DNA from 3 places in the Kurthia sp. YJT4 genome. Region 2 is predicted to be linked to each of the others. Evidence: riboswitches for the same ligand, from Rfam matches in the RefSeq annotation. Region 2 holds a riboswitch; each other region holds the start of a gene.
What was found. A riboswitch is a leader RNA that binds a small molecule or an ion and turns the genes downstream of it on or off. The one in region 2 is predicted to bind thiamine pyrophosphate.
Positions count from the first base shown of each region.

Region 1: linked by a shared signal. The riboswitch ahead of tenA (thiaminase II) and the one ahead of QN089_RS07040 (ABC transporter ATP-binding protein) in region 2 are both predicted to bind thiamine pyrophosphate.
Region 3: linked by a shared signal. The riboswitch ahead of thiT (energy-coupled thiamine transporter ThiT) and the one ahead of QN089_RS07040 (ABC transporter ATP-binding protein) in region 2 are both predicted to bind thiamine pyrophosphate.

Region 1 is NZ_CP126689.1:1,234,403-1,238,919, reverse strand. Features, by position in the region: gene QN089_RS05980 (sensor domain-containing diguanylate cyclase) at 36-1,850, opposite strand; gene tenA (thiaminase II) at 1,957-2,655, opposite strand; TPP riboswitch at 2,755-2,858, opposite strand; gene QN089_RS05970 (2-isopropylmalate synthase) at 2,926-4,500, opposite strand.
Region 2 is NZ_CP126689.1:1,447,912-1,452,428, forward strand. Features, by position in the region: gene QN089_RS07030 (RNA polymerase sigma factor) at 1-124, shown strand, start outside; gene QN089_RS07035 (TIGR04104 family putative zinc finger protein) at 111-1,394, shown strand; TPP riboswitch at 1,457-1,565, shown strand; TPP riboswitch at 1,631-1,738, shown strand; gene QN089_RS07040 (ABC transporter ATP-binding protein) at 1,760-2,536, shown strand; gene QN089_RS07045 (ABC transporter permease) at 2,533-3,273, shown strand; gene QN089_RS07050 (ABC transporter substrate-binding protein) at 3,273-4,268, shown strand; gene QN089_RS07055 (thiamine phosphate synthase) at 4,269-4,517, shown strand, end outside.
Region 3 is NZ_CP126689.1:2,540,116-2,544,632, forward strand. Features, by position in the region: gene QN089_RS12670 (tryptophan-rich sensory protein) at 1-226, shown strand, start outside; gene map (type I methionyl aminopeptidase) at 281-1,033, opposite strand; gene thiT (energy-coupled thiamine transporter ThiT) at 1,204-1,767, opposite strand; TPP riboswitch at 1,863-1,962, opposite strand; gene QN089_RS12685 (magnetosome magnetite crystal formation protein family) at 2,078-2,431, shown strand; gene QN089_RS12690 (foldase protein PrsA) at 2,474-3,346, opposite strand; gene QN089_RS12695 (HAMP domain-containing sensor histidine kinase) at 3,410-4,517, opposite strand, start outside.

The DNA.
Region 1 (4,517 bases), 210 kb from region 2:
TACAGCATGAATTCTCACACTATAAGTTGTGTTTGCTAATGTAAATTTTTTACTCGAACACAGTTGCGCCCTGCATTTTTTGCTTCATATAATTGTTGGTCTGCTATTTTTAAAAATTCAGTTGTATTAGTAAATTGCGCTTCTGTCAACGCAACTCCTCCTACACTAATTGTTACAACTTTACATTCACGCCCTAAATGTTCTAGTTCTGCTTTTTCAACTGCATTTCTCATATACTCTGCAATATCGAAAGCTTCGCTATAAGTCGTAGCATCTAACAACACAACAAACTCTTCTCCACCATAACGCGTTAATTCCGCACGAGCAGGTAACGCATCTGTTAAAATTTTTACAAGTTTTTTTAATAGTTGGTCACCTAAAATATGACCATAATAGTCATTATATTTTTTAAACTCATCGACATCTAAAATTAAAATAGCAAAAGGTACTTTCGTGTCTTTATAGTGTTTATATAACTTTTCTAAACTACTACTTAAATAATGACGATTAAAAACTCCTGTAAGACTATCTAATAAAGCTAGTTCACGTAATTTTTCATTACTTTCTTCCAATTGTTTCGTTCGGATGCGAATTTTTTCATCTAAAGATCCATTGAGAGAAATCAATTCTTTATTCAGTTGTTCAACTTGTAACCATTGTAGAGCAAATTTCCGACAAAATAGTATACACTGGATACTAATAAAAATGCCTAGCATGATAAAAGTAAGATGAATTGAATTTCCAGCTGCCGAAACGCGAATCATGTCATGTATGGCCCCTACAAATACTAATAGTATCCCCACAAGTGTAATCACTTGTGTCAAATCATGCCAATTTATTTTTCTAATAACACTTACAAGTAAAAAGATATAAAAAACATACATAAAAATCAAAATAATATTAAATAATTTTTGATACATGACCGTAGAAGAAAAGGCCGTAAAGAAAATAATTACAATCATTATATAGTTATAAAAAGTAATAAATTTTTTCGGGACCGCTTCGCTAAACATTTTATATACATAGCCTACATAGAACAACATAACAATTTGAGGCATAATAAATGTTAGACGTAGAGCCACGCTCCAATCTAGTTGGTTTAAAAAGGCTGTATATAAATAATAGTCCGTGAAAAAACCCCATAGACTTGTTGCTGCACAAAACATGCCATAAGCTAAAAATTCCTTTTGCTTTCTTCTAAATGCATAAAAAAGTAATGAAATACATGCAGTTAATGTAATACAGCCAATTAAAAAGACTTGCCAAAACTCATGTTGCTGTTGCTTTTTCACGATAATTTGTTCATTACCGATAGATATACTTTTCCTCAAACCACCACTTACATTCTCAAAACTAATCATTTGAAACGTAATTTGCAACGTCGTTTGATCTACGCGAAAACTAGGTATTTGTGGTTTCATTTGTTGTACAGCTGTCTTATTACTTTTTAGGAGGCTTCCATTCTCTTTGATAAGTACATTATTTACATATAAATTATAGCTACTATATTGAAAAGGTATATAAAATTTTAAATAGCGGCCAACAAAAGATTCAGGAACTTTAATCGTTGTACTATAAGTCGCACGATCAGAGTCAATATTTAAACGCTGATTTAGCATATAAGGTACTTTGACAATATCGCTGTTTCCAAGCTTAATTTCTTCTTTCATATCTTGTGGATCAAACAATTCACCACGTATAAAGTTCCAGTTTCCATTTAAATTTTCATAAAAAGTATCGTAATTTGAATGACGAAAATCATGTGTTGTCATTGTGGTAGCAAAACTCATCGGAGCGTACGTCATAAAAAGTATACAGAATGATAAAAGTGATACAAACCATTTTTTCATTTACGCCCCTCCTTTACATCCGTTAGTTATTCCCTTTTTCTTATAAAATTACTACTTATTCATAAAAAAACACCCACCGAATAAATTTCAGTGGGTGTTCATTCTATTATATAGAACTGATTTTGTCAGCTTGAAGTTCCTGAGGCCAGTGAGAAATTGTGTTCCCCATCTCCCAGAACAAATATTCAAAGCGAGTTGTTTGTAAGAAAATTTCTTTAACATGTGCCAGTTCATCACCTGTTAAATCAGCTGCTAACTCATCCATCAAATCAATCATATCTTGTGCGCTATGTTCAAATGTCGGTTCACTATACATACGCACCCAGTCACCGTAAAGTGGATGATCGACAGCTCCAGGAATTTGTGCGAGTTCACGTCCAATCTCTAAATAGCTCCAAGCACATGGTAAGATAGCTGCGATCACATGCGCAAGTGAGCCATTCTGCGCTTCTGATAACATATAACGAGTATAAGCTATCGTTGTCGGCGCTTCTTTTGCTTCACGCATCTCTTGCTCTGAAATCCCAAAACGCTCTGCATATTTACGATGTAAGGCCATCTCAATTGATAACGTATGATGGACTGAAGCTGACAAGCGTGTCATAACATCTAAATCGCGTGCTTTTTGAATCCCAATCGCAAATACTTTTGCATATTGAATTAAATATAAATAATCTTGAATCATGTAGTGACGGAATTTCTCTGGTTCTAATGTTCCGTGACCAATTCCTTGTACGAATGGATGTGCGTGATTTGCACGCCAAATCGGTCGAATTTCCTCAATTAATTGCTCTGAAAACTTCATCTTTTTTCTCTCCCTTTTCACAAACACGAAGGAAACAAAAAGGCCACTCACCGCATTACGAAAATCGTAAAAGACGGAGAATGACCTGCAAATAATATGCTAAAAATGTCACTTCTTCCTTACGACAGTGCGAACTGTATCAAGTTAGAGGGTTAAGCTACTGCTCTCTCAGCCAATTTTATATGGCACCCCTAGTAGTGATTGTTTGTGTATTTAATTGTTAGTACACACCTATCATCTATGACAACAATTGGAAAGTCAAGCGATTTTTTAAACAGGTTCTGGAATCGAGATGAACTGATCGACAACAATCGTATTAATCGCATTAATATAAGCAAGTGCACTCGCTTTAATGACATCTGTATCAGAAGCTTTTGCAATATATGTTTCGCCTTCATATTCAACTTGTAACTTCACTTTACCGATAGCTTCTTTACCGCGTGTCACACTTGAAATTTTGTATTCAAGTAGCTTTACTTCGAATGCTGTTACTTCTTGTAGCGCTGAATACAATGCATCAATTGAACCTGAGCCAACTGTCGCTGCTTTCAGTACTTCCTCACCGCGACGTACCTTCACACTTGCAGACGGGAAGATTTGATTCGAAATCACTTGAATGTCTTCTAAGTGGTAGAAAGCATCACTATGAAGCGCAACTTTTGCATCTTCATTTGTACGTTTGAAATAATTTTCTACTAAAATGAATAGGTCGTGGTTATACACTTCTTTTTTCGTATCAGCCAACTTTAAGAAATCCGCAAAAACCTCTTCAAATTGATCTGGTGTTAAGTTGCCTAACGCTAAGTTTTCAAGTGCATTTTTCACCGCATGACGACCAGAACGAGCTGTTAATACTAATTCCATATCGTCTAAACCAACCTCTGTTGGGCTCACGATTTCATAAGCATCACGTGATTTTAATAGACCATCTTGGTGAATACCAGATGAATGCGCAAAGGCATTGTCGCCTGTGATTGCTTTATTTACTTGTACATCAAGTCCCATTAAGCTCGAAACGATGCGCGATGTGTTCATAATCTCTTTCTTGTTGACTCGGGTATGTGCATTGAAATAATTTGAACGTGTTGATAGTGCCATCACGACTTCTTCAAGTGCTGCGTTACCCGCACGCTCACCGATTCCATTAATTGTACACTCTACTTTATCCGCACCATTTTTAATTGCCGCAAGTGTATTCGCTGTCGCCATACCTAAGTCGTTATGACAGTGAACACTTAGTAATACAGAATCATCTAAGTTTTTCATACGGTCATTTAATTTACCAATCATTTCACCGAATTCTTCTGGTACTGCATATCCAACTGTATCTGGTACATTAATCATCGTTGCGCCAGCTTTCATGACCGCTTCAATTGTTTTCCATAGATATTCAAAATCAGAACGCGATGCATCTTCTGTTGAATATTGTACTTGTGGTAAAAGTGTTTTTGCGTATTTTACTGCATCTACACCAATTTGTAGAATTTGATCTTTTGATTTTGAGAATTTTTTCTCTACGTGAATATCCGATGTACCAAGTACCATGTGAATCATTGGATTTTCTGCGTATTTTACAGCATTGTAAACTGAATCAATATCCGCTTTCACTGCACGCGCTAAAGCTGTGATCATAATATCGTCTGTGTTACCAACTTTTTGTGCGATTTGCTTTACTGCATTGAAGTCACCTTCTGATGAAGCGGGGAACCCTGCTTCGATGATATCTACTTGTAATTTTTTTAATTGATGTGCCACTTCTAATTTTTCATATAAGTTCAATTTCGCTCCCGGAACTTGTTCTCCATCACGTAATGTTGTATCAAATAGCCAGATTTTTTTCGACATAATTTTTCCCTCTTTTC
Region 2 (4,517 bases):
TACGCTTGCAGAAATTAGTGAGATTTTATCGATTCCACTGAACACTGTAAAAACGCGTCACCAGCGTGCGAAACAACAACTCAAACAATCGTTAAAGGAGGTTTATTTTGATGAAGAATTTTAAACAATCATTTCAACGAGAGATGAATCAATATAAAATGTCAGAACAGGCAAAAGAGCGAATGATTCAAAAAGGAAAAAAAGAGAGAAGAAAAGTCATCTATAAACCCCTCCTATTAACTGCTTGTATGATGGTCGTATTCGCTGGCATTCTTCTTATGATTTTCCAACAACAAACGACACGCGTTGGACAAGCAGAAGATGGGATTCAGTCGATTCGAATTGATACAGAAGCGCGTTATGAAGAAGACGGAACAACATTAACGAATCAATGGTTTTCAAGCGAGCGAGAACTATCTTCTTCTAAATTTGAAGCATTTCAAAAAAAATTAAATGCGAGTCCTGTTATAAAAAAAGAAATAGAACCACCTTCTTTATACTATGTTGTCGAAGTAACGAAAGAGAACAACGAAGTCGAAACCTTTTTACTATTTTCGAATGACGAAGATACACAGTATTATGTAAAAGAACTTGATACAGATAAGATTTATAAATGGGCTGACAGTGTAGAGGAAACGGAACTCTTTTTCAAATTAAAACCAAGTGTTATGGAGATAGCACTCATCGCATTTATTTTATGTATACCCACTTTATTTTCAACATTATTCATTGAAAAAGAGAAAAAAGAACCCTATGAATATCAAAATAAAGTGAAAAATATTTTCGGGAAAATAGCATTCGTTACGACTATGCTTTTTGCATGGTACGTCATTTGGAAAACCAGAAATATTTTTTATGGTTTATTAATCTTTACATTTGCATCAATTATCGGTTCATTCAATAAAAACCATATTCGAATGAGCCGTCCAAATGCGATGAAGTTATTAGAAGGAACGAAGGATATACTGAGTTACACATATGCCTTTACAATATTTATTTTTATACTGTACCGTAATCAAAACGCTCTATACGTGGGAATTGCCTTTATTGTTTTAAGCTTTATTTTATGGCTTGTTATGAAAAATCGTGAAGAAGTAACGTGTCCACATTGCGACGAAGTGCTCGACTATCGGACGGCGTGGAAACTTCAGTGGGGTATGAAGAAATATCAAACATGTGAACATTGTGCACAACCGATTTATTTAAACAAAAGACGTATTGATCTACAAAGCTTCCTGCTAAGTCTTGTGTTAGGCGCATTATCAATCGGAGCGCATCTGTACGGAATTCATACAGCGTATATTATCGGTGTTATCATCGTTTATATGATTTACTTTATGTTATTTTCACCGCTCTTTATTCGTGTCGACAAAGAGGACAAACCACTTTGGTGATGAAAATAAAACCAACTATTGCATAAATTACTAGGGAGTGCTATACTCACCTTAACAAAATCATAGTGTGCTAGGAGTGCTGGTGTTGCCAGCTGAGATGGAGCCGTAAGCTCTGGATTCTTTCAACCTGATCTAGTTCATACTAGCGTAGGGAAGCCGTTTCGACCGAAAAAACAATTTCAGGTCCCTGTTTCGATACGTGTATGGAGACAGGGGCTTTTTCTAATTTCATAATGCTTCACCACTAGGGGTGCCGTTTTTACGTGCTGAGAGAGGTTTCGACACCTTAACCCTTATTACCTGATCTAGTTCGGACTAGCGTAGGGAAGTGGCATGCGATGATTCTGTCATTTGCAGCCATTTCGATTCTTTGTCGAGATGGCTTTTTTTATAGAGGAGGAAGATCATTGGAGAGTTTAGCTTTACAAGATGTCTGTTTTCGTTACGAAGAACAACCCATTTTAGACCATGTTCATTTTTCCATTCAAGAAGGTGAATTCGTTTCGTTAATTGGTCCGAGTGGTTGCGGAAAAAGTACGATTTTCCGTCTCATTACAGGTCTATCTCAGGCACAGTCGGGACAAGTGACCGTAGCGAAACAACCTGTAGGCTATATGCCACAGCAAGATTTACTGCTCCCTTGGCGAACTGTATTACAAAATACATTGTTGCCATTAGAATGTCAGCGAATACCGAAAAAGAGAGCAGAAGAACAGAGTAAGGCGTTACTCGAGGAATTTGGTCTAGGAGCTTACATGCATAAAAAACCAAAAGACTTATCGGGTGGCATGCGCCAACGTGTTGCCTTCATTCGTGCATTGAATGCTTCACAAGATGTACTGTTACTCGATGAACCATTTAGTGCACTTGATGCACTGACGAAGATGGAGTTACAAGATTGGTTATACATACAAGCGAAAAAATGGCGTAAAACCATTTTATTTATTACGCATGATGTGGATGAAGCGCTCTATTTATCAGATCGTATTCTAACTGTACAGCAGACACCAATTCATACGCTACACGAAACGATTGTCCCAATGGAACATAAAAGACAGCGTTCAGATTTAGCAAGTAAGGAGGTGCAAGACGTGAAGCAACAACTGATTTACATGTTGCAACAAGGACGTCAGCAATTATGAGAAAAAATGCACCTGCGATTTACGTGAGTGTGGGACTGCTACTCATTTGGGAAGTATTTGCGCGCTGGCTAAATGAGATGTACATCTTACCGTCTCCAACAGCCATCTTACAAAAGATGTGGGATTTTAGAGAAGCTCTATTTACCGTCCATTTACCTGCAACACTACAAGTACTTTGGATTGGTTTACTAATTTCAATTATTTTAGGCATTGGCCTCGCGATTATGATGCACCTCAGTCATTGGTCGGAGCGCGCATTCTATCCGCTACTCGTCGCGTCACAGACGATTCCCATTACAGCACTCGCGCCCATTTTTGTTTTATGGTTCGGTTACACGATTTGGAGTAAAGTGCTTGTGACTGTCCTCATTGCGTTTTTCCCGATTGCGATGAGTATGTTTGATGGACTGCGTAGTACAAAGCGTGAACTAGAAGAACTCATGCGAACGTACGGGGCGACAAAATGGCAAATTTTTTGGAAGCTACAACTTCCGTCAGCGCTACCACAGCTATTCTCTGCTTTTAAAATCGCTGTACCGCTCAGTATTATCGGCGCAGCTGTTGGGGAGTGGCTCGGAGCACAGGCAGGTCTCGGTTACTTCAGTAAACGAATGATGACACAGTTAGACGGAGCAGGTGTATTTGCGCCTATCGTTCTATTATCTACGATGGCGATCATTGCTGTCTTCATCATTCGAATCATTGAAAAAAAATATATCGTTTGGAGGAAAGATTAATGCGTTTGATGAAATTTTTTGTACTATGTAGTTTGTTAGTTGTCGTATTAGCAGGTTGTTCAAGTAAAGCAAAAGATGGTAAAGAATTAAAAGAAGTGACAGTTATGCTCGATTGGTATCCGAATGCGATTCATAGCTTTCTCTATGTAGCGATGGAAAAAGGTTATTTTAAAGAAAAAGGACTTGATGTCAAACTACAATATCCATCGAATCCAACAGACCCACTGACTTTAACAGCTGCTGGAAAATCAACCATTGGTATTTACTATCAGCAAGATGTCATTATGGCACGTGCGAATGAAGGAGTTCCAATTCAGTCGATTGGTACGATTGTCCAATCACCACTTAGTCAATTGATGTCACTAAAAGAATCGAATATTCAACGACCACGCGATTTAGAAGGAAAAACAGTTGGTTATGGCGGTACACCATTAAGTGAAGCGACAATTAAAGCGATGGTAAAAGAAGATGGGGGCGACCCGAATCAAGTGAAGTTAGTCGACGTAGGCTTTGAATTAGTATCCGCACTCATTACGAAAAAAGTGGATGTTTTAGCAGGTGGTCTAATTAACCATGAGCTACCTGTCATGGAGGAAAAGGGCTATCCGATTTCAACAATGGACCCATCGGAATTCGGTGTACCAAAGAGTCATGAAATTGTCTTCGTAGCAAGTGACCGTACGATTGCGAAAGACGAAGCAACATTAAAAGCATTTTTAGAAGCAGCGAAACAAGGGTTTGATTATACGAAGAAGAATCCAGATGAATCGCTTGCTATTCTATTAGATCATCAAGAGAAAGACCAATTCCCACTGACGAAAAGTATCGAGGAAAAAAGCTTGAAGATTGTAACAGATAAGATGGAGACGAAGGAAGAGCCGTTCTTATCGGATAATCCAGCCAGCTGGGAAAAGCAAAATGAGTGGCTCGTTCAACAAAAAATTGCCGACAAAATGGTGCCAACAGACGAGCTATATAAAGAACTGGTGAAGTAGATGAAGATTCATGTTCTTTCAGATGGCAAGCAGACGAATGAACAGTTTGTAAAACGTGTTATGCATGCAGAAACCGAAATAGACGCACTACATTTTCGTGAATATGAACGCACAGCAAAGGAGTTATATCAGCTTATAGATCAGTGTCTACAAGCTGGTTTTCCTCTTCATAAAATGGTCGTCCATGATCGGTTAGATGTTGCCCATGCACATCAAATTCAAACCGTTCAAGTTGGTTACAGAAGTCTA
Region 3 (4,517 bases), 1.1 Mb from region 2:
GCTATGGGCCGTCATCTTATTGACTGTCTTTGTAGCCATTGCACTTCACATCCGCTTTCATCATTACGATCCTTACTTCCCGATTCTATTCATCTGGTTCTATTTAGGAATTGCTGTACAAAATAACTTTGAGGAATTATTAGTAACAACAGCTGCATTATTTTTAAGTGGTGTATTACTTGCTGGTATTCTATTTATGCGTAAAAAGCCAAGAACAATCTATTAACATGTTTTACACTATAGAAAAGAGGAGAACGAAAAAATCGTTCTCCTCTTTTTATTAATCAATTTTTGTTGTTAAAATCGGGCCATTTTTTGTCACGATTACTGTATGTTCTAGTTGTGCTACAAATGATTTATCTGGTGTTAAAAACGCCCAACCATCTGTACCTTCAATAATATTTTCAGCTGCTTGTGAGATGAATGGTTCTACTGCGAAAACCATACCTTCTTTCATTAAAGTAGCGTCCCATGCATCATAATAGTTCAATACATATTGTGGTTCTTCATGTAATGAGTGTCCTACACCATGACCTGTTAGGTTCATAATTACTTTTAAACCATTATCATGCGCTTCACGTTCTACAGCTTTACCAATTTGATTCAATTTAGAACCTGGTTTAACCTTTGTCATAGCACGATCAAAAGCTGACTGTGCTACATCACATAATTTTTGTAATTCTGGCTTTTCAGCATCACCTACGATAAATGAAATACCTGTATCTGCATAAAAACCATCCACATGACCCGATACATCAATATTAATCATATCGCCTTCTTTTAGAGGTGTATCGTTTGGAATACCATGTGCTACGACCTCGTTTACACTAATACATGTGAAACCTGGGAAGTCATATTCTGCTTTTGGTCCAGATACTGCACCTTTTTCTTCAAATAGTTTACCAGCTAATTCATCTAGCTCTTTTGTTGTAACGCCTGGTTTTGTCGCAGCTTTCATTGCCTCGCGAATTTCTGCCATGGCACGACCCGCTTTTAATAACGCATCGATTTCTTGTTGAGTTGTTGCAATCATGTATAACGGTCCCTTCTATATAAAATTCTACTCTTAACTATATCATAATTTTTGTAGATACATATAAAAAGTCTATGCATTCTTTCATACATTCAGTAAAAGTTTTTATTTAGGTGGATATATATATAATAAAAAAACGTAACGATTTCTTAATCGCTACGTTTTTATTCTTAATACGTCTTTTGAACGAATAACTTAGGTGCTGCTCTAAACAATAGATAAATCACGACAGCTGTTAAAATAATAGCTGGAATCATATACGAGCTATTATAAACAACAGAATAAATCCATGGGTTTTGGTCGCCTGCATAACTTGCGAAGAATACTGCGCCTGCTACTGTATGTGAAATCAGTCGTAGGATTCCACCAATTGCTGTACCCACTAAAATCCAGCCAAGCATTGCGCCATCTTTTTTCTGTTTTGAAGCACGAATAACCATCGGACGGAAAACTCCAGCAATCCCGACAATTGTGAACGCAAAGAAGTAATCTAAAAATCCTTGTAATGGGGTTAAAATACTTGCACCTGTTAAAACTTGTAGTACCCCTACAATAAGACCTGTCGCAAGCCCTGGTAATGTTCCCCAACGCATCGCCATCAATACGATTGGTACCATAACTAAACTAATGGAACCACCCTGTGCCCAAATCGAAAACGATAGTTTGTCTAAAATAAAACCAATCGCCGCAAAAATGGCCACCTCAATCATCATTAATAATCTTTGTTTGTTCATCTTTATGAACCTCCATTGATTTGATGTCTTACACAATTCCTGTGGTAATCTAGATAAAAAAAACGACATCAGGACAGAGCCTGACATCGTTATATGTCGGTTTCTATCCACATTCCTACGCAAGTGTTAACTTACAGGTTCGAAGGGTTGGAGTCGAAACTCTCTCTCAGCACGTATGCACCCCTTGTGGTTTACATCATTATTTTTGAACACTCTCATTCTACTGAATTTAACGAAATATAGCAATAGCATGAAACGATTTCCATTTTTATACGTATATAAGTTATTATGAACAAAAGGGAGGGTTATCATGGAACAGAATAATCGTATTTTATCATCACTTTGTTACTTCAGTATTTTCTTTGCAGGCTTTATTTTACCGCTGATTGTTATGCTCGTTGTAAAAGATCGTGATGTAAAAAAACACGCAACACATGCACTTATTTCTCACTTGTTACTTTATGTTCCTGCAGTTATTTTCTTTATTATTTTAGCAACAATGGGTATCTTTGCATCAGCTGAAATGAGTGATTCAACAGGTGCTGCACTTGGTATAGGTGTCATTATTTTCATCATTTTCATGGCTTTATTCTCATTGGCGATTGTCATTTGGAATATCGTTCGCGGCATTCAAGTATTAAACCAAAAAAGTACAACTATGTAAGAAAAAGAAGCAGCTGAGATCATTCTCATACTGCTTCTTTTGTTATTTACTGAGTGTATTTGTAATGTCGTAGTCTGCCATTTTCTCTGTTAACCAACTTGAATATTGTGCGCTAATTTGCGATTCAATATACGCTTCTTTTACTTTGTCTTTGACCTCTTCATACTTCGCTGTTTTTGCATCGACTGTACCTGTTACTTTGATAATATGGTAACCATAATCTGTTTTGATTGGGTCACTAATATCACCTTTTTTCATGTTGAAAGCTTGTGTCGCAAATTCTTCCACCATTTCTGATTTCGTAAAGTAGCCTAAGTCGCCACCTTTACTTTTCGTGGCAGTATCAGTTGAATATTTCTTCGCCAATTTTGCAAAGTCACCACCTGCATCTAACTCTTTTTTGATTTTTGTCGCAGTTGCTTTTTTCTCTACAAGAATGTGACTTGCCTTCACTTGCGCTGCTGTATCGAATGTAGATTGATTTTCTTTTAGATAAGCTTTTAATGTTTCGTCAGATGTATCTAAATCCTTCTCAATCATTTTAGATGCGAGTACATACGTTTTTAAATTCGCTTTAAAATCAGATTTAGACATGTTATTTGATTCAAGTGCTGATTCAAGTGCATCTGCTCCGCCATATTGTGTTTCGACTTTTTTATATTGTGCATCTACTTCTGCATCACTTGCTGTTACTTTTTGTTTTTCTGCTTCAAGTGTAATTACTTGATCTTGAATTAATGTTTCAAGCGCTGCACTACCATATTGTTTATTTAAAACATTATTCAGTTGCTGTTGTGTAATTTTTGTATCGCCTACTTTTGCGACATATCCTGTTTTGGCTGTTGCATAATATACACCACTTCCAACAACTAAAACAAAGATGATAGCGATTGCCCAGATCATTCTCTTTTTCATCTATTTGACACTCCTTATTTTTGAACTATCTTCACTATAAAGAAGGAATGTGTCAACGAGATGTCATGCTTCATTTCTTTTCAGTTCAATCACAAAACACGTACCTTGTTCATCGCTATGCACTAAACGTAAGTCACCTTGCATCGACTGAGCCATCATTTTACTAAGTGGTAATCCCAACCCTAATCCACGAATTGCATATTTTTTATTTTCCCCTCGATAAAAGCGGTCAAAAATAAATGGTTGTTCTTCTTTTGGAATACCACTTCCCTCGTCTTGAACAAAAATACGCACTTTTTCTTTATCTGCTTGTAGACGAATATGAATCTGACCTTGTTCATGCATTGCTTGTGCTGCATTCGTCCATAAATTCGTACAAATCTGTTGGAAACGTATAGGATCAATTGAGAGGTGAATTGGTTCTACATGTTCATCTAATGTAATCTGAACTTCTTCAAACTCTTGTGTAGTTTGCCATTGTTTCATTGTATTTTCTACATACGAATTGATTTCTTTTGTTTCAAATTTAAGTGGGATGGCATTGACTGCAAACGAGTTAAAAGCAAGTAAGTCACCTACCATCGTTTTCATTTTCTTCGTTTCGACCATTGCCATCTGTACAAATTCACGTGCTTCCTCTCCAGTCACAACACCGTCTTTTAATGCTTGAAGTAAGCCGTCAATTGCTGTTACAGGCGTTTTTAATTCATGCGTTACACCTGCTAAAAGCTCTGTACGCATCGCTTCAAGTTGTTCAAGACGATTCGCCATCTCAGTAAATGATGTGACAAGTTCATATACTTCTCGTTCCTTTGGATGATCTGGCAGAGAGATAGCATAATTCCCTTCTTGAATTTGCTTGGCTGCTACAGCTACCTCCCGAATTGGACGAACTAATCGAGAAGTTAAATAATAGATAGCTCCAAGTCCAATGAGTGCAAGTGCTCCAATCATTAGTGCTAGTTGACCATATGCTTGATTCGAGCGCGTCATCATTTTTTCATCTTCCATAACAACAACCCAGCCTACATGCTTCTCATCCATTTCTACTTTTTTCTTCACCATATAGTAGGTTTGCGATATACCATCTAAGTCTTTTAGTGTCTGTTTTTCATCTGAAGAAGTTAGTACCTCTTTTGGAATTTTGGTAATTTTTGGTCCCATAGCACGT